Linked DNA regions of Agarilytica rhodophyticola. The protein of the gene in region 1 interacts with the protein of each later gene in a pairwise test. Links are inferred from orthologs where the notes say so. Each region holds a gene or a part of one and is shown on either strand. Other genes may lie near its edges. The genes, in order: BVC89_RS22330 and recJ.

Region 1 (16,753 bases):
TTGGGTTTATTGGCCAGTCCTTCTTGTAAGGCCGCTATTACATCTACAGAAAATGCCCCTATATTATTATTTTCGTTACTTTCTTGAACTCTTTGATTAACATCGGCATATAAAACAATATTATAGCTACCTGGCTCTAGGTTTAGACCGTTTACAGATAGTATTATTGAGTGGTTACTACCAAAGGGTCCTAATACGCCTACAGTACCAAAAAGCACCAAGGGATTGAATTCAGAATCTGCAAGATAAACACTAACCCCAGGAAGTATAGGAGATGGACAGATAGAGCGGACACTGTAAGTAATTGTAACACTTCCATCAGTGGGTATTACTGAAGGTGTGATTGTCCCACTATCAAAAAGAAAATCTGGCAATTTTAAGGTTCCAACGACGGTAGGAGAGTTACTTGCCCTGGCGTTGTCACCTTGCAATCGAGCTACTACATAAAGTGGTGTGGTTGAACAAGAGTTTTGTAAGGTCTCTAATAGAGTTCGAGCCTGTTCTTGAATCGCGAAACCTGAAAAGAATTCACTTTGGCGCCCTACTGGTGGCTGGCATGGGGACCCAGGTTGCCCTCCACACCTAAACGCAACCCTCCGCGTGGCAAGAGGTATTCCTGTATTAGGATTACTATCCCCTGATAAAAAGAAGCTGACACTCAATTCAGCGAGGGGAGAGGTGCCGAAAATATCATACTCAACACTGAAGCCTGATAGAGGCGTGGGTATTGTACTATTTTGAAAGGCTAGGTTGTTAAGTTGGGCTGCGGATGTAGAAGTAGTAATAAATACTAGTGAGAAAAATATACTTATGAATAGATTCTTCATATGATTAAACCTCGAATATTAAATTATTATTAATTACAGCTGCGAGAACTTAATCATTAAGAGTGTAAGATAAAATTATTTCAAAAAAAATTACTTTATATGTGTGAAATTTCTATTTGTGCCACGAAAATATTTTAAATGACTATTTTTGAAATCCATTTATGATTTTATCTTAAATAGCTTCTATGGCGGTGTTCTTGTCATACTAATGCGGCCTGTTACCAAAGCCAAAAGATAGTATTTTATTAGAAATAGGAGAAAGTAATTGAAGTGACAAAATTTGATTGATATCAAATAATATCGTTTACATGGCTTACATATTAATAGTGAATAAAAGCCTTTATTATAAAATAAATGGAGCGTATTATTAACATTTTAGATACGCCCCATAATTGCTAAGGTTTACTCTTAGTCACAGGTTAGAACTACAGTTTTGCCTGTGGCTTCTGGCAGACGATATCTACTTCTTTGGATATTATCTCCGCAATCATAAGTTACTCGATAATCCTTTGCGAAATAAGGTACGGGATCGCCTAGTTTATTGTGATCAATCACATAGTGACATGAGTGGAAACCGTCGCACTGTTGGCGGATATGACCGCTAACGTTACCTGTTCCTGCACCACCATTACCACCATAAGTTGCGGTAATGACGCGAATTCCACTAGTTTGGGATTGAGTATTATTACTTTCACATTTTAGGAAAGCTGTACGGCCAGACGCTTCTCTGAATACAAATTCCCGTAAGTTTGAATCGCCACAACGATATCTAACCTCAAAGTCTTTTGCGCATCCAGGAGCAGGATCACCTAGAATATGGTGGCTTACGTAATAGTTGCAATCACCAGATCGACCTTCACAAGAACTGCGAACTTGTTGTGTAACGTTACCGAATGGAACCGCTGGGCAGTTTGCTCCATAGGTAGCATCGGTAATGGATATCGTATTCGCAAATGCTCCTTGAGCGAAAAACATCAGACAACCTAACAATTTCTTCATGTGTCTATTTCCTATAATAAAATGTAGTTAATTATCTGTACGTAATGTACGAAAAGCACTTTAAAGAAAATGATAGAAATTTTGTCCCCCACTGTTGGGGGGATTTTTTTGGATATCAGTTTATACAAGTTTTTGGATTAATTGTTAAGCTGCTTGATAGTGAATTTGAGGCCAGTAATCGCTGTTGCAAGCACTACTATTTGGGTGGGTATATAATTTATTGAGTTTGAGTAATAATTTTTATAAGTCGTTGACGTCTAACCTAACGATATAGAAATACGTGTGCCTTCGTGATTTTCTATAGTAAGTTGCCATTCCTGATGCTCACATAGTCGCTTAACTATCGATAAACCAAAGCCTGTACCTTGGCTATTTTTCATAGATATATCAGTTAAATTATCCGAAATGTTTTCTTTGATGCCAGGCCCGGTATCTTTGATAATAAGTCTTTCGTCGATAAAATCAACACTGATTTCTCCAGCTTGAGTGTATTTAAAAGCGTTACTCAGCAAATTGTCTAATAGAACCTTTAACATTTCAGGTTGAATATAAACGTTGGTGTGACAGCTATCGCTGATAATTATATTAATGTTTTTATCTTTTAGCAGTAGTCTGTTATCCAATATAGACTTTTCGATGATAGGCATTATTTTCACATTTTTTTTATCTGCACGAGTGTGTTCTTCTCGGGCCAACATTAAAAGAGTATTTACCGTCTTTTCCATTTGCTCGGCAGCGTCAAAAATTCTCTGTTCGATACGCTTTTTAGTATCTACATTGGCTTGCTTGTTTTGTTGTAACTCAATTGCATTTTTGATAATAGCTAGGGGTGTGCGAAGCTCATGACTAACATCGCGAGTAAAGCACTTTTCACGTTCAAGGGCTTGTATCATACGCTGAAAAGATTGCTCCAGAGTGTGAGCCAGAATGCCTATTTCATTATTAGGAAACTGATTAGCGAATATGGCAGGTACTTGCTTAGGAGCAACACCGCCCGCCAAGTCTGCAAGCTGTCTAAGTGGTTTTGCGGTTTTTCTACCAATTAACCAGGCTATAAAGCAAGCAATAAATGTCACTATTATTGCACTTACACACAGAAATGTGATCACTCCGCCGCGAATTGGCCTCACCATGAGATCATTACTCACTTCCGCGAGCAAATAAACGTCTTTATAATCAGAAAATGTAAATAAGTGATAATGCCTACCTTCATCACCATAAAATTCAGTGCGCTTTGGTTCTGTTAGGAAATCCTCGCGCATATCATCAGGTAGCGTGGTTTTGGAAAAATGCAGTTGCATATTGGGTTGTCTTACTGCCGGCCACTGATTTCTTTGCTGGTAATAAGTTTGCAAATATTTAGCTTCTTGTCCGATATCTTTTTCAATGAAGCTATCTTCAAGGGTGTACATTAAAACAAACGATATAAGACTGTATATTAGAGATAACCCTAACGTAAACAGACAGAACTGCAAGACAATACGGCGGCTTAAACTATGATATTTAGTAGATTTTTTGGTCATAAATTTAACTTTCTTCTTTAAGCGCTAAAGTAAAACCAACACCATGTACCGTTTTTAATAGTGGAAAATCAAAGGGTTTATCTAATACAGTACGCAATTGGTAAATGTGTGAACGCAGAGCATCAGATTCGGTCGGCTCGTCATGCCACAGTTTATGACTGAGCTCTGAGCGGCTTACTATTTGAGGATAAGCCTCTGCTAATATTCTTAAGATTTTAAAACCCATGGCACTGAGCTCAAGCTGTTGTCCCTCGCGCATGGCAACTCGTTTTTTCTTATCTAATTTTAGGCCGCCAATTTCTAAGATACTTTTACTATCAATTAGATGACGTCTGGAGAGGGCTAAACAGCGTACTTCGAGTTCTTGTAGGGAAAAAGGCTTGGTTAAGTAGTCATCTGTGCCTGTTTGAAAGCCGGATACCTTGTCATCGATACTATCTCTTGCAGTTAGCATTAAGATGGGAATATGACGATCTGCATTTTCTCTGATGTGTCTGCAGACTTCTAATCCATCCATATTAGGTAAATTCAGATCAAGAATAATCAGGTCATAGTAATGTTGAAGTGCCAGATCTAATCCCTGTTTACCTTGAGTAGCAAAATCAACCACATGGTTTTTTTGCTCCATAAATTCGGCAATGTTTTTGGCGATATCCAAATGATCTTCAATTAGTAACATCTGCAGTGCATTAGATCTTGGCATAGCTACTTTTCTCTCTATTACTTTTTCCTATTATTGCTTCTTGAGATTATAAAACCAAACTTTTTAACATATCCAAAGCTGGTTGAAAGCCTGGTTTGTTAGCTAACAATTGGTTAAGTGTTGCAATGGCCGCTTGCTTATCACCAAGTTTATGCTGAGTTTTGGCAATTTGCATATCTAATGTGGGATTATTAATCGTTTCTTTTGCTAGACTCATCAAAGTTAACGCATGCCTGAGATTTTGTTCGTTATTAGTGGTTTTTAGGTAATAAAAACCATACATACCGGCCATTGCAATGTGATATTTTTCTTGGTTTGAGGACATAATCTGTGCTGCCTGTGTATCCCCTTGCAATATTTTGGCAACCATAGCTAGGGTTTGGTCGTCTTTATATTGCGGCATTGTTTGTACTTTAAAACCTAGAGATTTCACTAGTTCGACAGCTACCGCCACAGTGGATGAGGGGTTTTGCCCAGTAATCAAACGTTTATCGACTGCAACATGGCTTAACATAATATCATTGGCTTGAAATTTACCACCACGTTCAACAAGTTTGTCCTCAAGCATGAAGTTAAATTCTTTTATCCATTTTTTACCGAATAGCTTTTCCTCTTTATTAGTAAAACCATTCACCGCTTTATTGGCGATTAAATAGCTTCCATCAGCTAGTTGCACATCCACAAGCGCAGCAGGACCGTGACATACTGCTGCAACAGTGCCTTTTTGTTGATAGACATCGGCAATAACTTGCTGCAGTGCTCCGTCTTTTGGTAGATCAAACATAGCACCTTTTCCTCCAACGATAAATATACCGTCATAGAGACTTGCATCTATCTGCTTAGTGGTAATACTGTTATTGAGTTTTCTCATTATCGTCTTATCAGCTAACACTTTTGCATTGTAGGGTTTACTTGGATCATATTTATCTGCCTCCACTGACCCTCCTTTGGGGCTAGCCACATCTACCGTTATACCATGCTGTTTAAAGATTAAATAAGCTTTGGAAAATTCATCAAACTCATAACCAGGAGCTGTTTCACCTTTATTTTCACCGTGGCTGCTCACTACCATCAGTATTTTAGAGCTGGCTGATTTGGCTGTCACTTGTGTAGATGTAAACAGTAGAATAAGAATCGAAAAAAGTTGTATAAATAAAGACTTATGCTGATTCATAGTTGTTCTCTTGTAAATTGGCGACTACTTATGTAGTCGCTATTAAGTTGATAGTTACTGAGCTAATAGCTTGACAATCTAGGTGTGAAATAGATGTGAAATACACTATTAAAATTGTCGGTTATGATTCAGTCATTAATTCCCGGATAGAACTAGATAAGCTGTGTTTACTGGCATGTATTCCAAGGGATGTGACAGTGACTAGAATGATTGCTAATGTGGCCAGCAACCATAAGAAACTGGGTTGATAGTTTAGCGAAAACTGTGACTGATAAATCAGAAGTCCAGCGATATAAGTACCAACAATTGCGCCAAAAGCTGCAATTGTGGCTGTGATTATCCATTCAATTATATTGAGCTTGAAACAGGCTTTTTTATCAAAACCAAAGCTCATAATAATACTATTTTTTTGTTTTTCTTTTGTGCCAAGAGACTGGATAGAAGCGAGCATTACTATCAAAGCCAAAGCGATGATCAACAGTGAAAAGCCGGAGATAGCCTTGGTTATCATTGCTAAGATATTGTCAAACCTAGCTGTCATTTCCTTAAGTGAGATCATGCGTAAAGACGGATGTTTTTGCCATAGTGCAGTTAATAGTGAGAACTGCTCGGTGCTTAGCTCTAAGCTCGCTATATTGTACTGAGGTGCCCGCATATTTGCTAATGCTGTTGTTGGTATTTGTACCCAAAAAGTAATCGATCCGGCGCCAGGCTTATAGGCGTGAGTGGCAACTATACTAAAACGAATACTTTGCTCGCCAATATAAAAAGTCAGTTGATCACCTAATTTTAATCTTAGGTCAGTCATCACCTCCTGTTCTATAGAAATTTGTTGCCAGTTTTTATCCGTAGCTGTCCACCATCGCCCCTCTAGAAGTTTGTTGTTGGCAGGCAAACTATCCGTCCAGTGTAGGCGAATAGAACTTTTAAACGTTGATAGGCTATCACTAGGTTTATCACTAAAGTCATCTAGATGTTGATCGTTCACATGAGTTAACTTAGCATAAACATAGGGTTTGTTTTGACGAATTGGAATGTTGTGGCTTTTTGTCCAAGATAAGATATCATGCATTTGTTGTTGGTTTGCTTGAGATACCAACAAATTTCCATCGTGTTGCCGCGAATAATTTTGCATCGTTTCACCCAGGTCTTTTAGTAGCATAAGAGTAAATAACAATAAAAATGCACATAGACCAAGCCCTAGAATTTGCGTACTTTTGCTAACTAAGCGCTGTTTCATCATAAACAAGGTAAAAGGTAAAAGACCGGAAAAGTTTTGGGTAAACTTTTCACCTAAGGTTAAGATTAACCAGCTAATAATTAAGATAAGTAGTACACTAGTTATTGTGCAGGTCATTACCATAGAGGTGAGCAACGCGTTATCTGAGTAAACAAATGCCACGGCCATGAGTACCGACAATGCACTCGCTGTTCCAAACCAGTAACTAAGAGAATACTTATTGTTGTAAGCCAGCAGCCTAACTGAAGACTGTTTCAAGCTAATCCAAACTGGTGCTTGAAAAATAATAAAGATCATAGCAATAGCTGACCCCGATTGGAGTGCTAACCCCATATGCCACTGCCATGATAAGCCTACAAATGTGTCGCTTAGCCAATGAATAATTAGCCAATGGCAGGTGGCGGAAACAAGCACTACTATGGGTAGTAATAACACCAGCCGTAAAATCCATTTGAAGGCAGAAACTTGCCAGATCGTTGATCTTTTTGCCCCTAAACTTATACAAATAGATGAAAAATACTGCTCTTTATGTATCTGCACATGAGAGAGTTGCTCAACGGCAACGGCAGCCATAAAAAATAAAATAATGGAGGCTAAACCGATAAAATTTTCGCTACGTTGCCAAAATAATGCTAACGGGTGTGCTCCTTGTTTATGATAAGTTTGGGCGGCAGGTAAGCTCTGTTTTTGCCAAGTTACAATTTTTTTAATCTGCGTCGAATCAGCCCCTATTAGATAGCGATGTTCAATTAAATCATTTGGAAAGCCTAGCCTTCTTAAATCTTGTTTGTTGATCATAGCACGCATGTCTACACTGTGACCTTCCATTAAACGATCAGGTTCGTGTAATAGAATACGCGCAACTGTGAAATACTCATTTGCTAATTTAATATTGGTTCCTACTTGCAGAGACAAACTGGTAAGTAAGCGCGAATCCAACCAAATTTCTCCAGGTTTCGGTCCCGCCGAACTTGGTTGTGGGGTATCACCTAAAGCAGATGCTATTTTTAATTTCCCTTGCAGTGGGTAGTTGTTGTCGACGGCTTTGAGCTTAGCTCTTTGCCATTTGTCAGCATGGGTGAGTGTGGTGTTGATGTTTTGGGTTGATATCAATTTTTGAGATATGTTATTGAGCTCAGCATGCTGTTTTTTGGTAAGCGCATGTTTGTGAATTAATACTACGTCTGCACCTAAGAGATTTTCTAAGTTGTTACTTAGAAAATTCTGGATACTTTGGCTAGTTTGGCTCAACGTAATGACGAATACCATCAAGATGGCTTGAGTCCAACGCAAAACCTGATGATGAGTATAGTGTTTTTCTTGGTGATAAAACTGCCATGCCAGTTGTAGGTTTCTAGTTAACATGCACACACCCCAAGTGGTTCTTGTATAGTGTGATCACAGCGACCATTTTTCAAATAAAACTGGTGTTGTGCACGTGCCGCTAGAGTATTACTGTGCGTGACAAGTATCAGTCCAGCCCCTTTTTCTTGGCAACACGAAAGTAAAATATCCGCAATATCATCAGCACTTTTTGCGTCTAGATTACCTGTAGGTTCATCGGCAAAAATAAACTTAGGGTCAAAGATCAATGCCCTGGCGATGGCCACTCTTTGTTGCTCTCCACCACTTAACTGTTGTGGTTTGTGGCTAAGCCGCTCGCCCAAACCCACTCGTCTCAACCATCCCTCGGCTTTAGTTTCTGCCCCTTTATATCCACGTAATTTGAGTGGCAGGGCGACATTATGTATGGCGGATAGTTCAGGAAGAAGGTGGAACTGCTGGAATATAAACCCTATATCTTCTCGTAGCTCTTGGAAAGTGCTGATCTGGTTGTTCTTAATATATTGGCTATGCCCATGACTAGCCTGCTCTAAACCAGCCATGAGCATTAATAATGTGGATTTTCCTGAACCAGAAGGGCCTGTGATAGCGTAGGACTGACCTTGGATGACGGATAGGCTTAAATTATCGAACAACTGAACCTTAGTGTTATTAGTGCTAAACCAATGACTGATATTACTTAAATCTATTCGAGTGGACTGTAATTGCGACATAACGGATACTCATTAAATATTAGGTATCGTCAGGCTATCCAGTGGCTTGTGAAATAGATGTGAAAAAGTAGAAGGTAAAAATAGAAGTGACGAAGTAATACAGTAGATAAAGAGATTTATTTAGAAATACGTCGCCTTGACTTGTTTGCTGATGACTTTCTCTTAAATTTAACGGGTGAGCCTTTTCCTGCTAATCCATCAAAACGTACATGGCCGACTTCACCAATCAGCCCGCTAAGAGTTTTTATCATTGGTGTCATAAAATTCTCATAACGCAGCTCTCGTTGGCTGATACCTTCAAGCTGAGATTCCCACTGAGCTGTCATATCCGGCGCGGCGACACATTCAGGGAGGGTCTGAATAAGCTGCCTACCAATGTCGGTTGATCGGATCTCTTTTCCGTGACGTGTTAGAAAGCTACGCTTAAATAACAACTCAATGATCCCTGCTCTTGTAGCTTCCGTACCTATACCGTCGGTGTCGCGGAGGATCTTACGAATCTCTGGGTCGGTCACATAACGGGATATACCGGTCATTGCAGATAATAATGACGCATCATTGAAGCGTTTTGGTGGTGTTGTGTTTTTATCAAGTATGCATGCATCAGTGCAGGTGACCGAATCTCCAATTTTTAATGTTGGCATTTTATCTTTCGAAAAATCGTTGTCTTCTTTTTCACTTTCCTTGTTTTTGGGGTTTTTAAGTAAAGCAATTTTCCAGCCTTCAGCGATCACTTCTTTCCGTTTGGCGATAAAAAGACCGCCCTCGATAATTGAATTCACCTGTATTTGTCGATAGTCAAAGCTAGGTAAAAATTGCATAAGGTATTGTCTTGATACGAGGTTGTATAGCTTCGATTCTGTTGCAGATAAAGCCGTAGAAGATTTTTTTTTGGTTGGAATAATAGCGTGATGGGCGTCTACCTTTTTATCATTCCAGGCCTTTGACTTCTTGTGTGTATCGGTAGCACCGGCAATATTAGTTAAATTATTATCAACAGAAGATATGGCCGAAATAACTTGGCTCGCTTCATTAAAATGATCTGCAGGAAGGTAGCGATTATCAGACCTTGGGTAAGTAATTAATTTGTGTTTCTCATAAAGACTTTGACAGGTATCCAGCACCTGTTTTGCACTAAGACCAAATAATTTTGCCGCATCTATTTGCAACGCTGAAAGGTTGTAGGGTAGGGGCGGCGCTTGTTTTTTTGGCTTATTAGAAAAACTATCAATACGACCCGTTTTATTTTTTACCCGAGATGCAACATTTTCAACAAGCTTACGAGATAAGACTCGATTCTCTTCATCCATATAGGGTTGACAGGCTTCGCTGGGTTTCCATTTTGCTTTGAATGCAAAGCCTTGTTCCGTCTTTAGGTTCACTTCTAATTCGTAAAAGGGTTTAGATATGAAATTTTCGATCTCTAAATCACGTTTAACCACTAAGCCCAAAAGAGGAGTTTGAACACGGCCTATAGATAGTACTCCTTTAAACCCAGATTTTTGCCCTTGCACTGTACATAGGCGAGTCATGTTTATTCCATATAACCAGTCTGCTCGCGCTCGTGCTAAAGCTGATGTCGCTAGCGGAATAAAGTCAGTATTACTTCGAAGGTTTGCCAAAGACTTTTTAACCGATGAAGGATTTAAATCGCTAATGAGGCAGCGCTGTGTGGAAGCGATTTTTGCTTTAGAGACACCACAAAAGTTAATGACCTCATCGATCAAAAGTTGACCTTCACGATCGGGGTCTCCCACATTTACCAATACTTTCGCCTGTTTTATGAGCTTTTTTAAGACACTAAATTGCTTTTTTGTTTTGGGCTTAACTTCAAGTTTCCACTGAGATGGTACAATAGGCAAGTGAGCGATATCCCACTTTTTATACAACGGATCGTAGGCTTCGGGCTGGGCTTGTTCTAATAAGTGCCCTATACACCAACTGACGATATCACCGTTACCCAGTTTAATAAAGCCTTCGCCTTTTTGATGTGGCTTGGGCAAGACATCCGCCACAGCACGTGCAAGGCTGGGCTTCTCGGCAATATAGAGAATCATAAATAAACGTTAGCTATGTTATTAATCCTGTTATTATATACAGTATAGCAAAGGTGGCAATTGGAATTGTCTATACCCACTCTGGGTTTGTTGCTGTACAACTGTCGGTGGGTAGGTGCCTTTGGCGTTATTTGAATATAATCGTTGGCTCTCTCGATTGCTCTTTCAATCAAGTGTGTGACAATGTGTGCTCGGAGATAGAGTTTAGTAACTTTGTGTTTGTAGTGATTGCTTACTATGGCCTTCGGCACTAGGCTAGAACAACTTAAGTAAGTGCAAACATAGATAGATGTGTTATCAGAGTATTTATGTTTCTTTGTATTAGGCTGCTAGAAGTACTCGACGGTAAAGCTATCGGCCACTTTTTTCGGGCCGAATGATTTTAAAGGTGTATCAATAATATTATGAGAAAAAGGCCGAGCAGTTAACTCGGCAATTTTTAACAAATTGATCGTTTTAATAACCAAACACCGCTTTTTGGCAGTTTAAAAGACCTGCGCCATACTTTACTGTTGCTCCTAAAGGCGTGGCTGTATTCTTTAGGTGCTGGCGGATTTGCCGAGGTGTCCAGGTGGGGTGCATTTGCTTTACTAGAGCGGCCGCGGCGGCAACCATGGGGCAGGCGGCGCTGGTGTATGATATAGGTTCTTTACGGCTATGAGGTGCGGTAGAGCATATGTTTAAGCCAGGCGCACTTATTTCCACTGCTTGACTTTCTTGTAGGCTCGATGGGCCCCAAGATGCTGCTTCTAATTTCCTGTTGTGGTAATCAACAGCAGTGACAGCCATAACTGAAGGACAGCGAGCCGGCTCGCCGACACCATCTTCGCCATCATTGCCCGCAGCTGCAACGATGATACATCCTTCATCCTCCAGTTTCTTCGCTGCTGCTTGGTAAGCTGCACTGTATTGAGCATTTTTGTGGCAAGGCTTTTCAGTGAGGCTCATGGAAATTACATCTATTTTTTTTTCTAAGCACCATAGCATACCTGCTATAATCCGTGATTTTATTCCTTGTTTTTCGCTATCGAGTACTTTAACCGCGTAGAGCTCTACTTCCGGTGCAATCCCATAAGTATGTATGCCATTATGTAGTGCCGCGATAATACCTGCGCACTGTGTTCCATGTTTATCATCATCGTGCCATGGCAGAGAATGTGCCAATGTGTTGTTATGATAGGAAACAAAGTTTACTCCTTCTTGCACAGATAAATCATTGTGTAAGCCATCTATACCTGTATCCAACACCGCTAACTTAACATTTCTTCCTTTTGTTCTCCGCCAGGCTTTAGTTGCTTTTATCCTATCTAAATGCTCAAACTTATACTTCTTTTTTTTCTTTTTGGACAATGAGTGGTTATGAGTATCTTTGGATCGAAAATCTAGCAATTTATTTACAGTTACGTCACTACCAATATCTCGTAGGGCCTGGATATAGCCGTCGTCGTACAGATCTGATTTAAACTTACCTATACTAGAAACTTCTTCCCCTGCATCTTGCAAAAAGCATTCAGAATCAGCTTCAATGCTAATACCTTGTTCTTTTTCTAATTTTTCCCGCTGTTGATCGCTCAACTGTGTAACATATGCATTGATATCTTTAAACTCTAGAATATCATTGTCTTTAACCAAAGATTCGGGATCTCGTATATCCTCTTTTGCATAAATTTCTATCGCATCTTTGGTCGGTTTACCACCAGGGTTAATTATTTTCTTTTGTTTATTTGTAATCGGGTGTTCAAAAGTAATAATAAAAGCATCTTTCATCTCTTTTCCCTCTTGTTTTATTTATAGTAATAATTATTAAAATTCATAGCCTCCACCCGTACCACACGACTGGTCAGATCCTTTTCTCTGAATATCTTTAAATACAAAGAAAACCCCATATTTATTATTATTAGAAATATCTTTATACTGATAAAAAATGTCTACTTCCCATTTAAGAGGTTCGCCCAGGCCATCTTGAAGATAGGCATTAAAATGAATATGTTTCATATAATTTCCTACTTCGACTGGAGGTCGGTATGTGTCGGGGTAAATATTTAGTTGGCAGGGGAGGGAATCAAATGGTTTTATGATATTTATAGTAGGTGGTTTCCTCCCAGATTCATCAAGAAAAATACATTCCATAGTATCATTTTGGATGCACCATGGTAGTTGTTGGTAGTGCACATAAAAATTACTATATTTAACTTCCCATTTAAATGTTCTCGTACTATCAGTAAATTCGCCTGAACCAGTGCGAGTATTATTCTCGTGATTTTCCATTACTATCTCCAATATTTTTGAGTTAAGTTGTCAGAGCTACCTTTAATGTAAGAAAGAGTAATTCTGATAACTTAGTAGTGTTTAGCGAACAAAACTTATCTCAGGAGGAAAAAAATATTATGGAAGTTTTAAATGAACTGTTAGATATTCAATAAATAAGAAAAATTATTCATATCCACCACCGCTTCCGCTGCTGTGATTTAGTGTGCAGTGCTTGTCATTCTTAGGGACAACCGCTTTAAAAGAAAAGATAATGTGGAGTTTTGTTGGGTGAACCTCATCCTTTGGATGCTTGCTTTGCTTTATAACTTCTACACACCACATGTCGCACTTGCCTATCATTGCCTCGAATGTGATTAACTCAAAATGTTCGCTAATATGAGTAATACACGGAGTACTCATATAATCCCATACTAGTGGTTCTCTATTGGAAGTGGGTCTTGAGATTGTCAATTTATAATTACCATCATTATTGATGAATAATTTTAAAATATCATTTTTTTGAAACCATCTAGATAGCGGGCAACCGGCTATTATCTCAAAATTTGAGTCTTCTATAATGCAAGTAAATAATTCTTGATTTTCCATTTGCTTGGTCTCATTATATATTATAAGTTCTAACCGTGCTTAATTTTAAAGCTTGCTTGATCTATAATGTGATTATCCTCTGTTCTCTTAAGAATATAGCGGTAATTACCTCCCTTAAAAAAACTCTTCTCTACATTCACATAAATAACCAAAGCTGAATTTGGTGTTAGCTGTTTTCCTTGCCATAAAAGAGTATTACTCTGATTATAAATACTAAGCGTGTATGTCTGTGGTGATCCTAAAGTAGAAGGGGCTTGAAATCCCAAAACTAGGTTTTCAGTTGATGAGTCTAGGAGAATGTTTTCTGTGGATGAGCCGTTCCCATTTCTTGTTACATTAGTACCAAGCACGTATACAGCAGTACCGACACTCGGTTGTGTATCGGTTTGTATAGTCATTAGTGGTATTAATATAATGGTTGCGGCAATTGCACCCCAGGCGGTTTGAGGAACGGTTATATACTTAAGGAAGCTAAAAGATTGTGATTGTTTTGTATTTTTTTCTTGTATTTCGCTTTCTTGTATTTGCTGTAAACCCTCGAGCAAGCTATCAGCCAATTCAACTTGTTCTAATAATTCTGGGTTTTCCATACACTCTACTTGAAAATTGAAAACATCTTCTTCGCACATTTTTCCTCGTACATAGTCATCAACTCGTGGGTCGACGGTGACGGTAGATGAAGTATTAATATCTACTTGCATAGATGCCTCCGGAGTAATTCTTACTGCCGTTAGTAATAAGTGTTATTGTCTTTATCATTATCTCACTATGTGTGAGGTTTCTTTCCATTAATAAAGATGCTTTCATGGAAAATCCTCATATTGTTCTTCTATAAACTTCTTTAAGCGTTGTTTTGCCCTAAATAACACTCGGTTAAAATGTAAGTCTGACAATTCTAAAGCAAGACATATCTCACCCTTATCCTGCTCTTGTAAATAGTAACGTGTGAGTATCTCCCGGTCTCGATCGGTAGCTAACTCTTGTAGTACACGCCTTACTAATTTACCTTTGCGTTCTCGCTCATAGTTGTTGCTAGGGCCTGTGTCTTCATCGTCAGTCTGTTCAATCTCGTTATTATTCTTGCTACTCTCATTTCGACGAAAGTGCATAATCATTTGATTATTGCCTGTCTGCAAGATAAATGCAGCGAGCTTATCTGGTTGACGAACTGAACCATCGCGAACCTTTTCGATCACTATCCGCCACGTTTCTTGGCATATATCATCCGCTATTGCAGTATCACCATTGGCCTTGCGCCTTAATGCATACATCAGTCCTCGCTGATAGCGCTGTATCATATGTTTTTCAGCAAGCATATCTCCCTGCTGAATACGGCTAACCAAATCACTCGCTACTGCTGGTTCAGGATTAGAACTCACGCCAATGTTCTCCGTTGCCAAGAAATAAAAAACCTGCCCAATAATACGGGTGGCTCCATTTTGATATTTTACTTAGGTTTAAACGCGCCTGTTGTAATGCTTTAGCTGGTGTATATTTATTGATAAATAATTGTCGGTAGAAATCTTCCATTAAAAAAGCTGTGGCCTCATCTTCCACTGGCCAAATAGAGGCAATAACTCGTTTTCCTCCGGCTTTGAAAAACGCACGAGACAAGCCAAGAGGGCCTTCTCCCGAGAGCGTCTTTCCTGATGCAGTGTCGCAACCACTTAATACTACTAGCTCGGCATTAATATGCCATTGGGAAATATCCTGAACTGTTAGATCTTTACCTGTTAGTGTATGCTCTTGTTGAGGGTTTGGTGCTAAAGAGATAGCCGATAATGAAGGATAGTCCCAGTTAACCAAGGCGTGAGTTGCAAAATGTAATATTTCATATTGCTCTAAAGCAGTATCATATATTGCTCGTTTATTTGCCTTATTGCCAACTAAGGCATCAATATCGCCATATTTTTGCCAAAATTTGGCTATCGTGTTTACCTCTTTTTGCACATATGGTAGTGGTCGAAGTTCAGCGTTACGAGTTATTGAGTGCCCGTTTTCAAACAAGGGTTCCACTTTAATTTGGTGTGGGTTAGCAACTAATAATAGTGTACCTGTTTTATAGTCAACAGGAGTTTCCCTTTGCAACTGTTGTTGCGTTGCGATGGAGACGCCATAGGTAATAGTGTTATTGACTAGCAATGGTATCTGGGTTTTGGGGTTATATAGCGCGGAAAAAGGGACTTTATGTAATGGGCCGTCAGGGATAATTAATAGCTCATTGTAATTCTTAAGGTCTTCTGCGATATCTCCTAGGATAATTTGGCTCAAGTTTTGGCGTTGTTGGTGTTGTTGTTGCCAAACTTTATTGCTTAGTTTTGTTGTGGGTAAAATCGCTAATTCTTCTAGTAATGATTTAATATGATGATTCAGTTCAGATTCAGGAGGTAATCTGACTTCTTTTAATTGCTCCTTGCTCATTAACCATAGTATGGACTGTTGTTCCGTAGTGAAAAAGTAGATAATAGCTTTTTGCAGCGGTAAATTTTCTCTGTAATCTTTTAAGTCTGCGGTATCAATTGCTGTTAATACAGAGTTTTCTGATGATGATTTTTTTTCCAGAAATTCTCTAAAGCTTTCCTCTATTAATCGCTCTTCCTCCTCATTAAATGTATAAATATTTTGCGATATGTTTGGTGTGGTAGCTTTCTGAGTTCTTTTTGGGAAATTACCGTTATCCCTGTTGAGTAAATTACTTTCTAATAAATTCTCATATAATGTTCTTGCTTTAAATGACTCTGCACTTATTAAACCCATTTGTGGCTGATAATGACTTTCTTGCGAGGTGTCTAAGTACAGCATTGTTTTCAATTCATAGTAGGTCTTTTGTAAAGCAAAGTATTGTTGACGTAGGTCGTCTCGTAATAGTGTACTTCGGATGTTCTCTATAGTTGTTATGGCGCGATTTATATATGCTAAAACTTCATTTCTTGGAGATTTTAATTTGAGTGAGGCTTGTGCGGCAAGATAGTTTGAATGTGTATAGGAAAGGTCGTCTCTGTTTTCTTCTTGGTGGCTTAGGACTTTTTGCAATATATCCAAAGCTTTTTCACTTTGGCCTAAAGCGATATATATTTCTGCGAGTTGGGCAAGATTTCTGTCAATATAAAACTTGTCTTTACTTGTTTTAGCTAGATTGAGTATGTTTATTTGGCTGTCAAGCGCTTGCGTATATTTTTTCTGTTTAATATATGAAGAAACTTCTGCCGTGTAGAGGTTTAATTTATGTTGATCCGTTGTTTTTTCATGTGGGAATTCCAATGCGCGTGAAAAGTGAAAATGGGATTTTTGGTAATCACCTAGTTTGGAGTATAATT
Region 2 (16,687 bases), 760 kb from region 1 along the record:
GCTGGTGGCCGTTAATTCGATTAACTGGGCGCGCATCATGGCGCAAATCGTCTATTATTTTTATGCCGGTATTTCTCTCGGTGCACCTCATCGAGCTGTGTCTTTCTCGGTGCCCACCGGAAATTTTGGCGATATTTTCGCAGGCTATTTAGCAAAACGTATGGGCCTTCCCATTGAGCAGCTCGTGATTGCTACCAATGATAACGATATTTTACATCGCTGCATTAGTGCCAATGATCACTCCATGAAGCCTTTGATCCACTCATTATCACCGAGCATGGACATAATGGTGTCGAGTAATTTTGAGCGTATGTTGTTTGAACTCTATGATCGTGATGGCGCTGCCATTAAACAACTGATGGAAGATTTTAAATCTGGTGAGATGGTATTAAAAGAAGAGGCTTTGTCAAAGGCTCGTCAGTTGTTTAGCAGCTGTCGCGTTGGTGATGAAAAGACTCTGAGTGTGATTCAAGATGTATTTGAAAATACTGAATACTTACTCGATCCGCATACGGCGATAGGCTTACAAGCCGCGAGAAAAACACGTCGTTCTATGACAACGCCGATGATATGTTTGGCCACAGCTCACCCGGCTAAATTCCCGGAAGCTGTAAAGAAGGCCGGCCAAGCTAAAGAACCCGCTTTACCTCATCATATGCGTGACTTATTTTCTCGTGAAGAGAAATTTGATGTTTTAGAAAATGATATTAAAGTTGTACACGATTTTATTGCCGCAAATATGAGTGCTTAATAGAGCTGCTTTGAAATTGCTTATTGTATCTTAAACGCTCCTTTGGGAGCGTTTTTTGTATTTTAAGCCTGTGAAGATTATTTCTCATTACCCATTGTGCATACCTGTTCTAAAAAATTAACTCAAATTAACGCTGTTAGTGTGCTATGAAAAAAGTAATAAAACGTCGCTCGAACGCTGCTAATGATACAGAGCAAATACATTCTACCGATGCTATTTTGCATAATATCTTTGCTTCTCGTGGGGCAATATATGGTGAACATAACAATTATTCGCTAAAAAATTTACAAGGCCCCAAATTGCTGAAGGGGCTTGATGAGGCCATCGCTTTACTTGTTAATGCACTGGAAAATAATCAGCGTATATTGATTGTTGGCGATTTTGACGCTGACGGTGCCACCAGTACGGCTTTAGCTGTTCGTTGCCTACAGGCTTTCGGTGCTGTCTACGTTGACTTTCTGGTGCCTAACCGCTTTATTTATGGCTATGGTCTAACACCCGAAATCGTCGCTGTTGCCGAGGAAATGAAACCTGATCTTATCGTTACAGTAGACAATGGTATTTCTAGTATTGCTGGTGTTAACGCCGCGAAAGCTAAGGGGATAAAAGTTCTGGTAACTGATCATCACTTACCTGGGCAGGAGACCCCGTCGGCTGATGCTATCGTCAATCCTAACCAGCATGGTTGTGAATTCTCCAGTAAAAACCTTGCTGGTGTTGGCGTTATTTTCTATGTGATGTCAGCTTTGCGCTCCGCGTTGCGAGATAAAAACTGGTTTGCTGACAAGAATATCCCAGAACCTAATATGGCAGTATTTCTTGATATCGTCGCGTTAGGAACTGTTGCTGACGTTGTGCCTTTAGACTATAACAACAGGATTCTAGTGGCGACAGGTTTACAGCGTATGCGTGCGAATAAGGCCATACCGGGGATTACAGCGTTATTTAATATCGCTGGTCGAGAAATGCATCGTTTATCTTCCTCTGACCTTGGCTTTGCTGTTGGGCCTCGTCTCAATGCTGCCGGTCGCCTCGACGATATGTCTTTGGGTATTCGCTGTCTACTAACAGATAATAAATATGAAGCCCTAAATCTTGCCAAAGAACTTGATGATTTAAATCGCGACCGTAAAAGTATTGAAGCTTCCATGCAAAAAGAAGCGGTAAATTTATTACAAAGCTTTTCTGATGATGAACTAGGACGGCAAGCAAACGGTGTGTGTCTGTATAAGAGCGACTGGCATCAAGGTGTTATCGGTATTCTTGCCTCGCGAATTAAAGATCGTTTGCATCGTCCCACTATTATATTTGCGGACGCCGATAACGGAGAGCTTAAAGGCTCTGGTCGATCAATACCTGGAATTCACTTACGGGATGTTCTCGATGAAGTGGCGGCACTAAACCCGGGGTTACTGGAAAAGTTCGGCGGCCATGCCATGGCCGCTGGTATGTCACTAAAAGCTGAGAAGCTAGAGCAATTTAAACAGGCTTTCAATCTTGTGGTGGGGCATCATCTAGATGAAGAAATTGGTGAGCCCGTAGTGATGAGTGATGGGTTACTGCCAGCCCAGTTATTAACTCTCGATTTAGCTTTGGCAATTAAGAACGCAGGCCCCTGGGGACAGGTATTTCCCGAGCCTGTTTTTGATGGTGTCTTCTATATCGTGCAACAGCGCATCGTAGGGGAAAAGCATCTAAAACTTGTGCTGTCATTAGAGCCTTATTCTAGCAATGTTTTGGATGCCATTGCATTTAATATCGACCTTAATGACTGGCCGAATAATGCTGCAAAGTCAGTGCGTATTGCTTATCAACTAGACGTTAATGAATTTCGCGGTAATGTGAAGGTACAGTTATTAGTTTCCTATATCGAAGCGTTGTGAAGGGTTGCTTGCTTTATGATCGTTGTGAGTGACGCACTGTGATCAAATGCTTAAATCAATATGGCCAGGGCTAGAGAATATCGATGTGTAGAGGTATGTAGAGATATAAAGGGGGCGTGAGGGGATGGCCCTCACACCGTATAACACTATTTTAGCGAAGCGTAATACGCTGCTAAGTTGGCAATATCGGCATCACTCAATGGCGCTGCCATGCCTGTCATAATTGCCGCTTGGCCACCTGTGCGCTGGCCTGTTTTGTATGCTTTTAATGCCAATTCAATATATTTAGGATTCTGACCTGCCAAGTTTGGGTAGGTTGGGATTGGAGCTTTACCGTCAGCTCCGTGACATGATGCACACGCAACGGATTTTGCCTTTCCTGCCGCGGCATCGCCGGCTGCGTGAGCTGCAAAGGGTAGGGCTGTCATAACTATTGCTGAAACTAATACTTTTAAGTTCATATACTATTTCCTAGGGAGGGTTTTATTAATGTTAATGATTTGTTTATGAATACATTGTGAATGCTGATGCCCATTAGCTTTTGTCAAAAAAGAGACGGTTTATCGCAGTTGTGCCGGAATCGGTCTATAAGTCAATATTGTTTTCTTATTGGAGTCTGCCTGTTATATCGCCTTGCTCTTAATTGTATTTGTTTTGTGTCTTCTATTTGTTGTAGCTTGTATCTGTAATTAGTACATTCATCATTTGCATTGCTTATTCATTTCTTCTTGGCGCTTTGCTCGCAACTTTTACCCGTGTATATAAAAAGACGGACTCTTTGGCGATATATTGTACCTTATCGATAGCTGAGATCCACATGTGACCATCAAACTATACATTTCCTGGTTATCCATTTTATAGGTTATATGCATTATACGTGCGTTTTTCCTGGAAATATTAAAGATAATAAATTTTAAGCCAATGCTCATAATTTTAAATACATAATAGCTTACTTACATATACTAACACCAATAGCTTTCTGTGCTTTGCTAACAAATACTCTTTAGGTCGATGTTTTTATAATATTGTTCATTACTTTACGTGTAATAGTTTACCTGTAGTACTTTTTCTGTAGTCACTCATCTGTGATAATGTCACAAGACTCTACTGTTGGATTCCAATAAAATTTTTTAATTGGAATCAATAATGAAAATTATTCGCTATTGCATTTCATTCTTAAATACCTTGTCCGTTACCAGCTAAGTGTCTTGATAAAGTGATAACTTATTCCTTTTAATATCCTCGAGCTAAATCTACTTGATTAAGTAGTGGTTGCTGCATCTTCATAAGCCGATAGTTCTCAATTATCTGTAATGCAACTGAATTTGGGTCGGTAATGCTCGAACAATGTGGCGTAATGCGTATTTTTTCATGCTGCCAAAAAGGATGATCGCTAACTAAAGGCTCTTCATTAAAAACATCAAGACAGGCGCCTTTCAATTGCTCGTTATGCAGTGCTTCCAATAAATCGTTTTCAATTAAGTGCTGGCCTCTGGCAACATTTATTAAAAAAGCATTTTTAGGTAGTGTGTTAAAAAGATCTCGATTTAAAATGCCACTAGTATTTTTTGTTAATGGCAATAAACAAATAAGGATATTACTTTGCCTTAAAAATAATGGTAGCTCATCGTTGCCGTGATATGCAGTAATATTCGCTAAAGATTTTTCTGAACGAGACCAGCCGACAACATTAAAACCTAAATCCGTAAATTTTTTTGCGCAGTATTCTCCTAGTTTACCGAGACCCATAACGCCAATAGTTGTTTCATTAAAGCGTCTAGTTGAATGCTGTTGCCAGTGTGAATTTTGTTGTTGTTTTTCATATACTGCAAAATTACACGTGTGTAACATAACTGCGCTAGATAAATATTCAAACATCGACTGAGCTAACTGTGGATCTACCAAACGAATAATTGGTAAATGTTTTGGTAGCAAACTATCTTCTAGTAAATGATCGACTCCTGCTCCCATTGAACATACACATTTTAAGTTTGGATAATTTTGTAAAATTCCTGTGGGATGTTTCCAGCACAACGCAAATTCAACAGCTTCGGGATTTTTTTCTCTTGGCCATACATCAATATCTAAATGACTATCGGCTTTGTGCAAAGCTTGCAGCCAAGGCTGAGGGTTTTTATTGGTACAAGCGATAAGTATTGTCATAATATTTTTCTAAAACCATATTAAGTTATTTCACTAATAAATCGTTAACACCTCTTTATCAGGCCTATAAAGTATTATACCGCTGGTTTTGTATACACGTTAATGAACAATAGCGATTTAATATTCTGATTAACCCCCTTTTTGAGTGAAAAATGTTCACAAACAGCCATCTAGCGGTACATGTGTTGTCAAATTATTCGTGGTATTGCATAGTGATAGTAAGAGTTTAATATGAATTGGTTCTAATACATGAGAATACTGTCCGTTTCCGACATACACCTAGATTATGATGAAAATATGCAGTGGCTTGTTCAGCTATCAAATAGTGACTATGTCGAGGATGTTTTAATACTAGCGGGCGATATTTCTGATAACCTCTCCTTGGTCGAGCGCTGTTTTGAGCACTGCCTAAAAAAGTTTCGCTACGTATTTTTTGTACCTGGCAATCATGATATCTGGGTAAGTCAAAAACAAAAGTGTTCATCTATCGACAAGTTTTATTCTCTTAGATCCATTGCTCAATCGATGGGGGTTATTGATGAAAGGCGATCTATTAACGGTTATACCATAGTGCCACTGTTCTCGTGGTACGATTACTCCTTTGGTCAACCTAGTGATTATCTTAAAAAAGTTTGGATGGATTTTCGACGCTGTCAGTGGCCTTATGATTTAAAATCGGATATGGATGTTTCAGCGTTTTTTCTAGAAAAGAATAAAGAGCGCCTCACACCTTGTAATGAAACAACCATTTCGTTTTCTCACTTTTTACCTCGAATCGATGTGATGCCCAGTTTTATCCCGCCAGATAAACAATTTATTTATCCTGTTCTTGGGAGTCAACGCATCGATGAGCAGATTAGAGCATTAAATGCGAATATCCATATTTATGGCCATAGCCATGTCAATCGCAGTCTTAAAATAGAGGGTATACACTACCTTAATAATGCCTTTGCTTACCCAAATGAAATGAGAATATCACGTAAAAGGTTGGTGGATGTTCTAGAAGAGTGTGGTGTATCTTGATGTTTTATGGCTGCTATTGGGGCTATAGCGAAATTGAATAGCATAGAGTGCAATTTACAATGCAAATAGCAGTGCCAAGATTTATTGGGTGCCAATTGCTTTGTGAAAATCAAAAAAACTAATAAAAACAGAGTCTTAAGTATACTAGTATCCCCATTGTTTTGATGCTTAATAAGCATCGAGCAGCACAATATTCTTTTCCTTTCTTCAGATTAGATTCAAATCGTCTATTATTATTAAAGTGATTCATAATATTAGAGGTCTATACGTGAAGCACCAACTTATGAATAGCACTAAATTCAATTTTAAACGACACATCTAAGACTATCATTATGCTATCACGATTATTCGGCACTGCATCTGTTGATGTAACAGAGAGGCTTGCAGAGCTCGAAGCAGAAAATGCCGAACTTCGCGCCAAAGTTGCTGAACTTGAAAATGCCCATAATACGGATGAGGAAAAGCTCCATACTATTGTCCAAGTTGAGCATGATACCCATAAGCGCTTAGATTTGCTGTTTAGTAGTACAAGTTCTATTAATGCCGCTCATGAATTTTTAGTAGATAATGCCGACACTTTAGCGACAGAACAAAACAAAGTTTTTGAAAGCCGCTCTGTATTTCATCAGATAGGGGTTATTCTCAATAATATTTCTGGCCGTCTAGCGCATATCGACGTTGAGGCGTCAAAAACACAATCGATACTGCTCGACCTTAATTCTGCTGTTGAACAAATTACTAACTTTACCAGCTTGATCAAAGGGATTGCGGATCAGACAAATCTATTGGCACTTAATGCGGCTATCGAGGCCGCGAGAGCAGGAGAAGAAGGGCGAGGGTTTGCTGTAGTCGCCGAAGAAGTGAGAACGCTGGCAAAAAAGTCCACTGAAGCCAGTGATGATATTGCTGACCTTATACGAAATATCACGCAAGGCACTGAAGAAGTACAATCTGGCATCCATGCAATTAGCAAAGAATCCACCGAACTCTCAGGTACCACAGAAAATGTTGTGGAGTGTGTTACAACGATTACTGCAATTTCAAAAGATATGCAGAATATTATTGCCAGAGCAGCGAATCAATCAGTATTACAAGCGGCAATTTTGAGTCACTTTGTCTTTAAAACTCGCATATATGCCTTAACAGGGCATGAGCAATTCGAAGAAAAAATTATTGGCTTGATTCGAGATCACACAGGTTCACGTATGGGGAAATGGTATTATTCGTCGCTATCGCAACAAGCTTTTGGACATATGAGTTCCTGGGCTGACTTAGAAAAATACCTTATCGCACTCCATGCTGCAGCCTCAGATGCGATAAATGCAAAATTTAATAATCAGCCCGAGAGTGAAATTTTAGATAAGATTCAATTAATGGAAAAAGAAAGTGAGAAACTCACTGGTAATTTGTTAAAACTGAGCGAACAAACGAAGCAGATGGATATCGATGATCTAAATTCACTGCAAACGGACGAGGATATATTGTTTTAGGATCTATTAACTCAGAGTTAGCAGACCCTAATCCTTGATAGGAATCACCAACGAATTTTTATAAACACCCGATTCTATTGCCAGTTAAACTCGTCATTATAGGTTTCACAATTAACCATCGCTTCATTAGCACTTTCAATATAGATTTGCTGAGCTTTTGAGACAGGGTAGGTGAGATACTGGGAACATTTTGCGCTTTGTCCATTGCCTATTACCACTTTAATACCAGCTTGTAATGTACAGCGTGACATTTTATCTAGTGGTGACCATTGATAACAAATTTCATAGTCTGCACGATACTTGGCGACTTTTCCGTTTGGTTTTTCAAATGCCCACCAGCGTCCAAATTGGCTTCCTGGGTTAGTACTATTCCAGGCGCGATATAATATTATAGGAGCCTTACTTAGATAAACCTGCCCTTGACATAATTTGCCCTCTTGCGGATTACCCAAAGACGAGGCGAGAAGTTGCGAGTCTTCAGCCGCTATTAACTTGCCCTTATATTTTTCAGCCAGCTCCGTCGTACCGACGCATTCACTAGTACTGTCTACTATTACAGATTCAGATGCTAAATCATTATTTTTTGCTGTTTGATGACTACACCCGTAAAACACAACGGCACACAATACAACAATTAACTTTTTCATAATTATTATCCGGTTAAAATCCATAAATTAGTGCAAACAAGCCCGGCATTCAATATATACATTTTTTTTAACCGATATTTTACATTCCTAACATGGCCAAAGTTATGACGTGAGACTTAGTCATTACAAGTGTGTATTTATTGCTACACTTTATATACCAGCCTAAAGATAAGGTTATGACACAGGTTAAGCGATGAAAACACAGTTTTTTGGACAGTTTTTACTTGAAAAAATGATCATTACTCAAGATCAGCTACTTCAAGCACTGTCTATTCAACGAGAAATTTCGCCATTATTAGGAGAGCTTGCGATACATCTAGAACTACTCGACGTAGAGCAATCAGAATATATTAACCGCTTACAACGACAACAAGATGATTTTTTCGGTGATATCGCAATTGCAGAGTCGTTGTTGACTAGAACACAAGTTGACGAGCTGCTAGAAGAACAAAGCAAGCGCCGCCCTTATATAGGTGAGATATTAGTTGAGTTGGGTTTTTTGGATAATGAAAGTCTAGCAATATATTTAGATGAGCATCAGAAACATCGTAATATATCTCAACGCCATTTTGAGCGTATTATAAGTGGAAGTTTAGATCCTGATACCATTCGCCTAGTGGCTGATACATTTCCCAAAATTTATCAACGTATATGTAAGGGCTCTATAGCTTTAACAAGTGTGATCGCCAATGCTAAGGATATGCAACACAAAGGCGCTTTTTGGTATCAGGATTTTATCGGAAAGTTTAACTATCGTATGCTAATGAATCTGCCTAGCGATCATGGTTTACATATGGGCCGCGCCTTTATGCAGATGCCTTTACCTGATTGGGATGAACTGGCGATTGATGCTGTTAAAGAATTTCTCAATACATTTACTTATCATGTTCACCATCATTTTTCTGAGCAGGAAACCGGCGGTCTAGCAAGTGCTGTGGTTTACTGCGATAAGCTCAATTATGAGCTATCAGAGCAGGCGCCTTGTCTAATATTTGATACCGGAAAATATGCTTGTCACCTTATTGTAGAAGTGCACCCTCGTTAGTTCTTCTTTATATGCCCTTTAACGTACCGAGCATATGGCAAATGTGATGCTGGGGATGAAATTGAATAGTGTGAGAGTGTTAACAAAAAAACGATCGATTTAGTCGAATTTTGTAGAGGGTAGACGTCTTCCTGTTGTTCTTCGAACGCTTTAATCGAGTAGTTAATTTGTTGTTTGTCGTGTAAATTAACCTTTTGGCGTGCTAAACTTTCTTCTTGCCAACTGAGATATTGATTTCAAAGTCACTGTCCTCGTTATTCAAAATGGCGCGGATGCAAAGCATTAACTGCTGGGCCTGTTGCTCATCCAATGTATCTAACAGGGCATGTAACTCGTCGTGTTTTGTGTAGTAAGGCGCTTCAGGCTGTGCAATTTTAAACTTAGGGTTACCAGAGATTATATATCGCACATCAGTATTCGTTGCATCAGCCAAGGCTTGCAAATTGTCGACGTAGATTTTTCCAGTTTTGAGCCATTTAGTAATAGATTGTGGCGTGACACCCACTAAATCCGCAACTTCACGTTGAGATTTTCCCGATTCAAGTATCACAGCACGAATTCGATCGCCTCTGGCGCTTTTATTATCAACCATAGGTTGAATAATATCGATCTTAGATGTAAACGACAATAAGCCATAGGTTGACTTTGATAACCCTTAGGCTTATATTTGTTTTGTGACTGGGGAAATTAGAAAAGTATTATCGATATTTGGCAGCCAAAGCCGGCTAGCGAGAGCTATTGGTGTAAGTAACAATGCTGTGTGCAAATGGGTAGCGCAGGGTTGTTTACCACCAAGCCGAGCCATGACTGTATTTAACTTGGTGAAGGACAAGCGAACACCAAAAGGTGAGTATGTATCACTCGAATCTTTGTTGCTTGATTACAATCGCTCAAAAAAAGAAAAACTACTTAAGGATAGTTCCGAAAAAAGCACTAAAGACGATTTGAGTCAGAAAGAAGACTCGAAACAGAAAGAAGACATGAAACAAAGTGTGCAACAGGATTCGAAAAAGGATACGGATTTTAAAGATTCCAATGATAGTAATTTAGATATAGATGCTCGCTCTTTTAATAAAATCAAACTAACTACTAGCAGCGCTGCTGATATGGAATCTGTTAGACAAGGAAATACTACGAGGGGGGCTATCGAACAGGAGAGTGTTGGGAAGAGTTCGGAAAAGGAGATAGATAGGAATACCGTTTTCGGTGATGATACGGATATGTAGGAGTAATAATACAAGGACGTAATTATTAGTCAGTGAGTTTAAATATACCAATTTTCAACGTAACTACATCGCTGATAAATAAGTATGTGGTCGCCCCATGTATTTTGGCGCGCCACTTTATTTTTTTATTTCTTAGTTTTATTAATGTTCAATATTGTAGGTGATTTTTTGAAGACTGAATTTTGCTAATGTCGAGTGAAAATAAATGTCGAGTGAAAATAAATGTCGAGTGAAAATAAATATTAAGTAAAAGTGCTTGAATATCGTTTTTTTGGGCTTTTATAGAGTGTGGGGCTTGTCATTTTTTTATTATGCTTTTTCCTTGTTTTTTGCGTTTAAACTTATACCTTTTTAAGGCTGCGGTTTAATGCAAAAAAATAATATTCACTTCTCCTAATTTTTTTGCGTTTCTTTCTTGATCTTATTGCTTTTGTAAAAAGAAGTTAAAATATTTTGTTTTTTTGTTCATATTTTAATATGGTTTGACAGGCTGTTTTAGAGGAACATTATATTTTTTACTTTAAATTGAAAAAAAATCCTTATTTTTTACCATTTTATAAATAATATACCGCGTTTTTTATTTTCTATATTTTTAAGGTTCTTGCAAGAAGCTTTGATGCTTTTTGGTTTTTTTTCTAGCTTGTCGTGCAGTTATTTTTTATGTCATTAAAATGTTGTGTGGTTTGGCATTTTAATAGCTTTTCGGTTTTTTATTTTGCCTGTATTGGTTCACTTCTTTCTCTTTGTTTTCCTTGTTGCCTATTGTGATGATTTTGTAAGTGGCATTGCTTTCATTGAGGGCTGCTTTTACCTCTGCGTTGTATAGCAAGTTTGCAAACTGAGTTGGCCAGCTATCTCTTAAAAAAGTTGTGTTTTTAACTTAAATATCTGATCAAATTTTCTCAATTATAGTGCTGATTACATATTAAATTAACTTAATAAAAATGTTTGTTTTTCTTCCTATTGTCGTTGGTTTTCTTACTTGTGGCGCGACCGCGAATGGTGGGGGTGTAAAAAAAGCAACACAAGCTCATATTTTATTTATGCCAGCATGTGATTGATCAGTGCTTAATAAATTTATTTTAAATCGATTAGGTTTTTAACTAAACGAAAAATATACGATGGAATTAACTATGAATCTAAAAAAATATATAAGTGCTTCTCTTGCTTTAACCGTAGCATGTGGGGCAAATGCAGCGGATAAAATGCCTGCGAGCCCAGAAATGTTTTCTTCAAATTTGAGTCAGTTAAATGTTAGCCAACAAGGAGCGCAGTTTAAAAATATTAAAACTGTCACCCTTAACAATGGTCGAGTATTGACAAGCCTAAGGCAATTCCATGGCGGCATTCCTGTGTGGGGCGAAAAGGTAACTTCTTCTTCTATGCCTGGACAGCTACTACCGCAAGTATCGGGACAGGTGGTAACAAATATAGATATTGATTTGCCTTCAACGAAGCCAGCAATGAGTGAAGATGAAGCTATATCATTGGCCATGAGTCAAGAACTAAAAGTTAGACAAACTAAAGGTATCGTTGCTATTGATCCTGCATCTTCTGCTGAGCATAAAAAATCCAAATTATGGATTTATCTCGATGAGAATAACAAGGCACATCTAACTTATCTTGTTAATTGGGTTGAATACGGCAGTGAGCCTACTCGTCCTTTTGTTTTTGTTGATGCGACCTCTGGAGAAATCCTTAAACGTTGGGATGGTTTAGCGCATCGTGACGCGACAGGCCCCGGTGGTAATGAGAAAACAGGGCGTTATTTTTACGGTACAGATTTTCCAGCGATGGATGTGGACAATAACTGTCGCATGAGTAATGCCAATGTTGATACTATCGATATGGCAGGTGCACAGAGTGGCGGCAGTATCTTTCAGTTTAGTTGTCCAGAAAATACTAACCGTGAAACTAACGGTGCCTACTCTCCATTAAATGATGCACACTTTTTTGGCGGAGTAGTATTTGATATGTACAAAGATTGGTACAACACTGCGCCACTAACGCAGAAACTTCGTATGCGTGTGCACTATGGACGCAACTTTGAAAATGCGTTTTGGGATGGTGTACAAATGACTTTTGGTGATGGCGGTAATACTTTTCATCCTCTTGTTAGCCTTGATGTTTCCGCTCATGAAGTGAGCCACGGTTTTACTGAACAAAATTCTAACTTGATCTATGCCAATCAGTCTGGTGGGATTAATGAAGCTTTTTCAGATATAGCCGGTGAGGCAGCAGAATTCTTTATGCGCGGAACAAACGATTGGATGGTCGGCGCCGATATTTTTAAAGCGCCAGGTGCTTTGCGTTTTATGGATGATCCTGAGCGCGATGGGCGTTCTATTGGTCATGCATCAGACTATCGTGCAGGAATGGATGTACATTATAGTTCTGGCGTATTCAATCGAGCGTTTTATCTTATTGCTAACACCTCTGGTTGGGATACCCGCAGAGCTTTCGATATTTTTGTGTTAGCTAATCAAATGTATTGGAATGCCAGTACTGATTTTGCCGATGGTGCTTGTGGCGTATTAAAAGCTACTAGAGATTTAGGTTATCAACAAAATGACGTCACCACTGCCTTCGATACCGTTGGTGTTTCAACCCTGGGGTGTTTAGGTGGCGGGCCAAACCCCAATCCCAATAGTGGAACAGAGACTAACTTATCTGGTGATAGGGGGGATTGGCTGCGCTACGAAGTAGAAATTCCTGCTGGTACCTCTAACTTTACAGCAACTATTAGTGGTGGATCGGGAGATGCAGATTTATATGTACGAGAAGGCTCACAGCCAACTCAAAGTTCCTATAACTGTCGACCATATGAAAATGGTAATTCGGAGACTTGCAGTCTCGATAATCCAAGTGCTGCCGTTTGGCACATTGGTATTCGCGCCTATCGAAGCTTCAGCGGCGTTACACTGAATTGGTCCTATCAATAAGGCATTAATAGTCAGTTCACTAGAGTAATATCGATAGTGTTTTGCGCTGATAAGCCTCGATTTTTTCGGGGCTTATCTTTGTTATTTTTTACCGCGTTTCTCATTTGTCTTTTCTGTTGATTATTTTTACTCTCGTCTACTTTTCATCCCATTTATTGCTCGCCTCATGGATTTACTTATAAAAAGTAATTGACCACTACCTTATATCTCGTTAACGGTTGAATAAAGATAAATTTATTATGTTAGAAAATACGACAACAGCTAAAAGATCGAATCTGAAATCCAGCTATTGCTAGGCTTCAATTGATTAACATGCTGAGTTTATGCTAAGAAATTATTAGTACTAAAAAGCTGTGAGAGGTGGGATCTAGTAAAAGCTAAATACGCCATGTAGACGACGTTAATGTTAAGTTAGCTGCGGCATATACATAGATTATATAATTATGCTGTTATAACCTCATCGTATAGACTGCAAAAAATTGTACTACGTTTATTAATATTCTCTAAACTTATTCTTGGGTTTCCTGTCATACACTTTTATAATTAGGCAGGAGATTGAATATAAATCTCATTGATACAACGCTAGTCCTCTAAAGCTATGAACAAATAAGCTCAAATCACTAGGATGCTGCCTTATTCATCGTTGTTTTGGAAACCAAAGAGCGGCATCCTTCCACCATATATACGATTAATGAACTAAGCCATCAGACAGAGATGATCTTGGCGACGTTTAAAAATGTATAAACTGGAAGTGAAACATGAGCATAGATAAAAAATAACCACAACCCTGTGTGAGCTATAAAAGTGGAGATAATGAGTAGAGTTATTGGTATGCAAAAACGGTGTAAATATATGCGATGTGCTAAAACTATTGCGGCAATGGGTATATTCTTAACCCTTTCTCAACTTTCGTTCGCCCAGTCTGTAAAAGTCATGGTCGAAACTGTGCGTGAAGGCAGCTTTCGTGACCGTACTGAGGCGCTAGGTACTTTGCGTGCTAATGAAACAGTAGAGCTAACTGTCAACGTGACCGAATCCATCACTGCTATTCACTTTGAAGATGGACAGGAAGTGAAAGCGAATGAATTACTGGTAGAAATGACGAGCTCTGAAGAGAGTGCACTTCTGGTTGAAGCGCAAACAACCGCATTTGAAGCGCGCCGCCAACTGGATCGGATTCAGTTACTGGTAAACAGTGGTACCGCATCAGAATCCTTACTTGACCAGCGAACCCGTGAATACGAGGCCGCACAGGCGCGTCTTATTGCAACACAATCGAGATTAAAAGATCGTATTGTCACCGCTCCATTTGATGGTGTGGTTGGCTTGCGTAATGTGAGTTTAGGTGCACTTGTTCGCCCTGGAGATATTATTACCACCCTGACCGATAGCTCTCGCATGAAGTTAGACTTCACTGTGCCTTCAGTATTTCTTCCTTTATTGAAAAAAGGCCTGCCTGTAGTGGCCACTACTCGTGCTTACCGAGATCAAGAATTTCACGGCGAAGTCGCCGGAATTAACAACCAAATCGACCCCATTACCCGAGCCATTACTGTACGCGCTATTTTGCCTAATGATAGTGATATGCTAAAGCCTGGCATGCTGATGCGCATTGATCTGTCCATGAACGAGCGCGCTGCCTTGGTGATTCCCGAAGAGTCTTTAATTCCTGAAGGCAGCAGTAATTATGTGCTTGTTGTTAATGATAACGATGGCAAACCTATCGCTGAAAAGCGTGAAGTTACCGTTGCTTCACGACGGGTTGGTGAAGTTGAAATCACTCAGGGCTTGCAAGCCGGTGAGCGTGTTATCACTCACGGTGGCTTTAAGGTTAAACCTGGTTCGGCTGTACAGATATTTGAAACGCTGCCCAATGATGCTAAGGCAGATCAGCCTCTGCGTGCAGCAGTAAAATCTTTGTAAGGGGATGTATAAACCGTGATTCTTTCGGATATATCAATCAAACGTCCCGTGTTTTCTTCGGTGATGTCGGTTCTGCTCATTGTTTTCGGCATCGTTTCATTTAACCGTTTACCTTTGCGGGAATACCCCGACATTGACCCCTCGGTGATCAGTGTTGAAACGGTCTACCCTGGTGCGGCTTCTAATGTTGTCGAAACTCGCATTACAGAAATTATTGAAGAGCGTATTTCTGGTGTAGAGGGTATTCGTTTTATCGAGTCATCATCACGCGATGGTCGCAGTCAAATCAATATTGAGTTTGATGTGGGGCGCGATGTAGATGGCGCAGCTAATGATATTCGCGACCGTATCAGTGGTATTTTAGATGATTTGCCGGTAGAAGCTGATCCGCCCGAAATTCAAAAAGAAAATAGCAATGATGATGTTGTGGTTTGGTTCAACCTTTCTAGCAGCGAGATGAGTGTGCCGCAGCTCACCGACTATGCGCAACGCTATTTGGTGGATCGTTTTTCCATTATCGATGGTGTTTCCAGGGTGCGGGTCGGCGGTCAACAACGTTACGCGATGCGTATCTGGCTTGACCGTAAAGAGCTCGCAGCACGTGGTTTGACTGTAGGCGATGTGGAACAAGCATTGCGCAATGAAAATGTGGAATTACCGGCAGGTAGTATTGAAAGTCAGGATCGTCAATTTACTGTGCGCACCAAACGCTCATTCCGCTCAGCTGAACATTTTGCTGGTTTGGTTTTAGCTCAAGGGCAGACCAGTGCCGGGGATTACCTTATTCGCTTAGGCGATGTGGCTCGAGTTGAAAAAGGTACTGAAGAGGATCGTACTTTTTTTCGTGGCAATGGTATCCCAATGGTGGGCATTGGTATTACTAAACAATCCACTGCCAATATTATCGATGTGGCCCGAGCCGCCAAAGAAGTGCGCAATCAAATTAATGAAACCCTGCCTGAAGGTTTGGTACTAGAACAGAGCTATGACACCTCTATTTTTATCGAAGGCGCCATTGGCGAAGTTTATCGTACATTATTTATTGCTATCGGCCTCGTGATTTTTGTTATCTATGCTTTTCTTGGTAGTTTTCGAGCAATGTTAGTGCCTGCGATAACAGTACCTGTTTCAGTTATCGCAACCTCGATTGCACTCTACACCTTAGGTTTTTCCGTTAACTTATTAACTTTATTGGCGATGGTGTTGGCCATTGGATTGGTGGTGGACGACTCTATTGTGGTGCTGGAAAACATTAAGCGTCGGATTGACGATTATAAAGAACCGCCTTTGTTGGCGGCTTATCGTGGCACCCGTGAGGTGGGCTTTGCTGTTATTGCCACCACTCTTGTGCTAGTGGCTGTGTTTACGCCTATCGCATTTCAGCGGGGTGATGTGGGGCGACTATTTGGCGAGTTCGCCTTAACCATGGCGGCGGCAGTAATATTTTCTTCATTCGTGGCGTTAACATTGTCTGCCATGTTAGCGTCGAAGGTGTTGCGTCCCCATACTGGCCACCATCCCATTATTGAAAAAATCGACGGCTATTTAAAAACCGTACAAGAAGCCTATGGTCGTGCACTGACTTTTTGTTTAT

The links.
Region 2: the proteins of BVC89_RS22330 (region 1) and recJ interact in binary tests that used the Escherichia coli proteins (3 or more experiments, as listed by UniProt). The link is inferred for Agarilytica rhodophyticola from one-to-one orthologs.

The regions. Positions count from the first base shown.
Region 1 is NZ_CP020038.1:5,375,283-5,392,035, reverse strand. The notes cover bases 8,111-11,086. They hold BVC89_RS22330 (DNA topoisomerase III), read right to left. Parts: upstream 10,581-11,086; coding sequence 8,640-10,580; downstream 8,111-8,639. Other genes in these bases: BVC89_RS22325 (S8 family serine peptidase), read right to left, coding at 11,037-11,086; BVC89_RS22335 (ABC transporter ATP-binding protein), read right to left, coding at 8,111-8,523. Also shown: BVC89_RS22365 (hypothetical protein), read right to left, coding at 1-827; BVC89_RS22360 (hypothetical protein), read right to left, coding at 1,236-1,826; BVC89_RS22355 (sensor histidine kinase), read right to left, coding at 2,084-3,349; BVC89_RS22350 (response regulator transcription factor), read right to left, coding at 3,354-4,052; BVC89_RS22345 (type 1 glutamine amidotransferase domain-containing protein), read right to left, coding at 4,099-5,226; BVC89_RS22340 (ABC transporter permease), read right to left, coding at 5,348-7,831; more of BVC89_RS22335, read right to left, coding at 7,825-8,110; more of BVC89_RS22325, read right to left, coding at 11,087-12,347; BVC89_RS22320 (hypothetical protein), read right to left, coding at 12,384-12,848; BVC89_RS22315 (hypothetical protein), read right to left, coding at 13,014-13,436; BVC89_RS22310 (hypothetical protein), read right to left, coding at 13,466-14,137; BVC89_RS22305 (RNA polymerase sigma factor), read right to left, coding at 14,240-14,815; BVC89_RS22300 (CHAT domain-containing protein), read right to left, coding at 14,805-16,753.
Region 2 is NZ_CP020038.1:4,604,945-4,621,631, reverse strand. Bases 356-3,265 are described here. They hold recJ (single-stranded-DNA-specific exonuclease RecJ), read left to right. Parts: upstream 356-897; coding sequence 898-2,634; downstream 2,635-3,265. Other genes in these bases: BVC89_RS19255 (c-type cytochrome), read right to left, coding at 2,781-3,095; thrC (threonine synthase), read left to right, coding at 356-751. Outside these bases: more of thrC, read left to right, coding at 1-355; BVC89_RS19250 (2-hydroxyacid dehydrogenase), read right to left, coding at 3,868-4,797; BVC89_RS19245 (metallophosphoesterase), read left to right, coding at 5,047-5,820; BVC89_RS19240 (methyl-accepting chemotaxis protein), read left to right, coding at 6,153-7,310; BVC89_RS19235 (hypothetical protein), read right to left, coding at 7,385-7,957; BVC89_RS19230 (hypothetical protein), read left to right, coding at 8,151-9,002; BVC89_RS19225 (helix-turn-helix domain-containing protein), read right to left, coding at 9,205-9,630; BVC89_RS19220 (YdaS family helix-turn-helix protein), read left to right, coding at 9,677-10,228; BVC89_RS19215 (M4 family metallopeptidase), read left to right, coding at 11,362-13,170; BVC89_RS19210 (efflux RND transporter periplasmic adaptor subunit), read left to right, coding at 13,984-15,093; BVC89_RS19205 (efflux RND transporter permease subunit), read left to right, coding at 15,109-16,687. UniProt on the Escherichia coli protein: Single-stranded-DNA-specific exonuclease.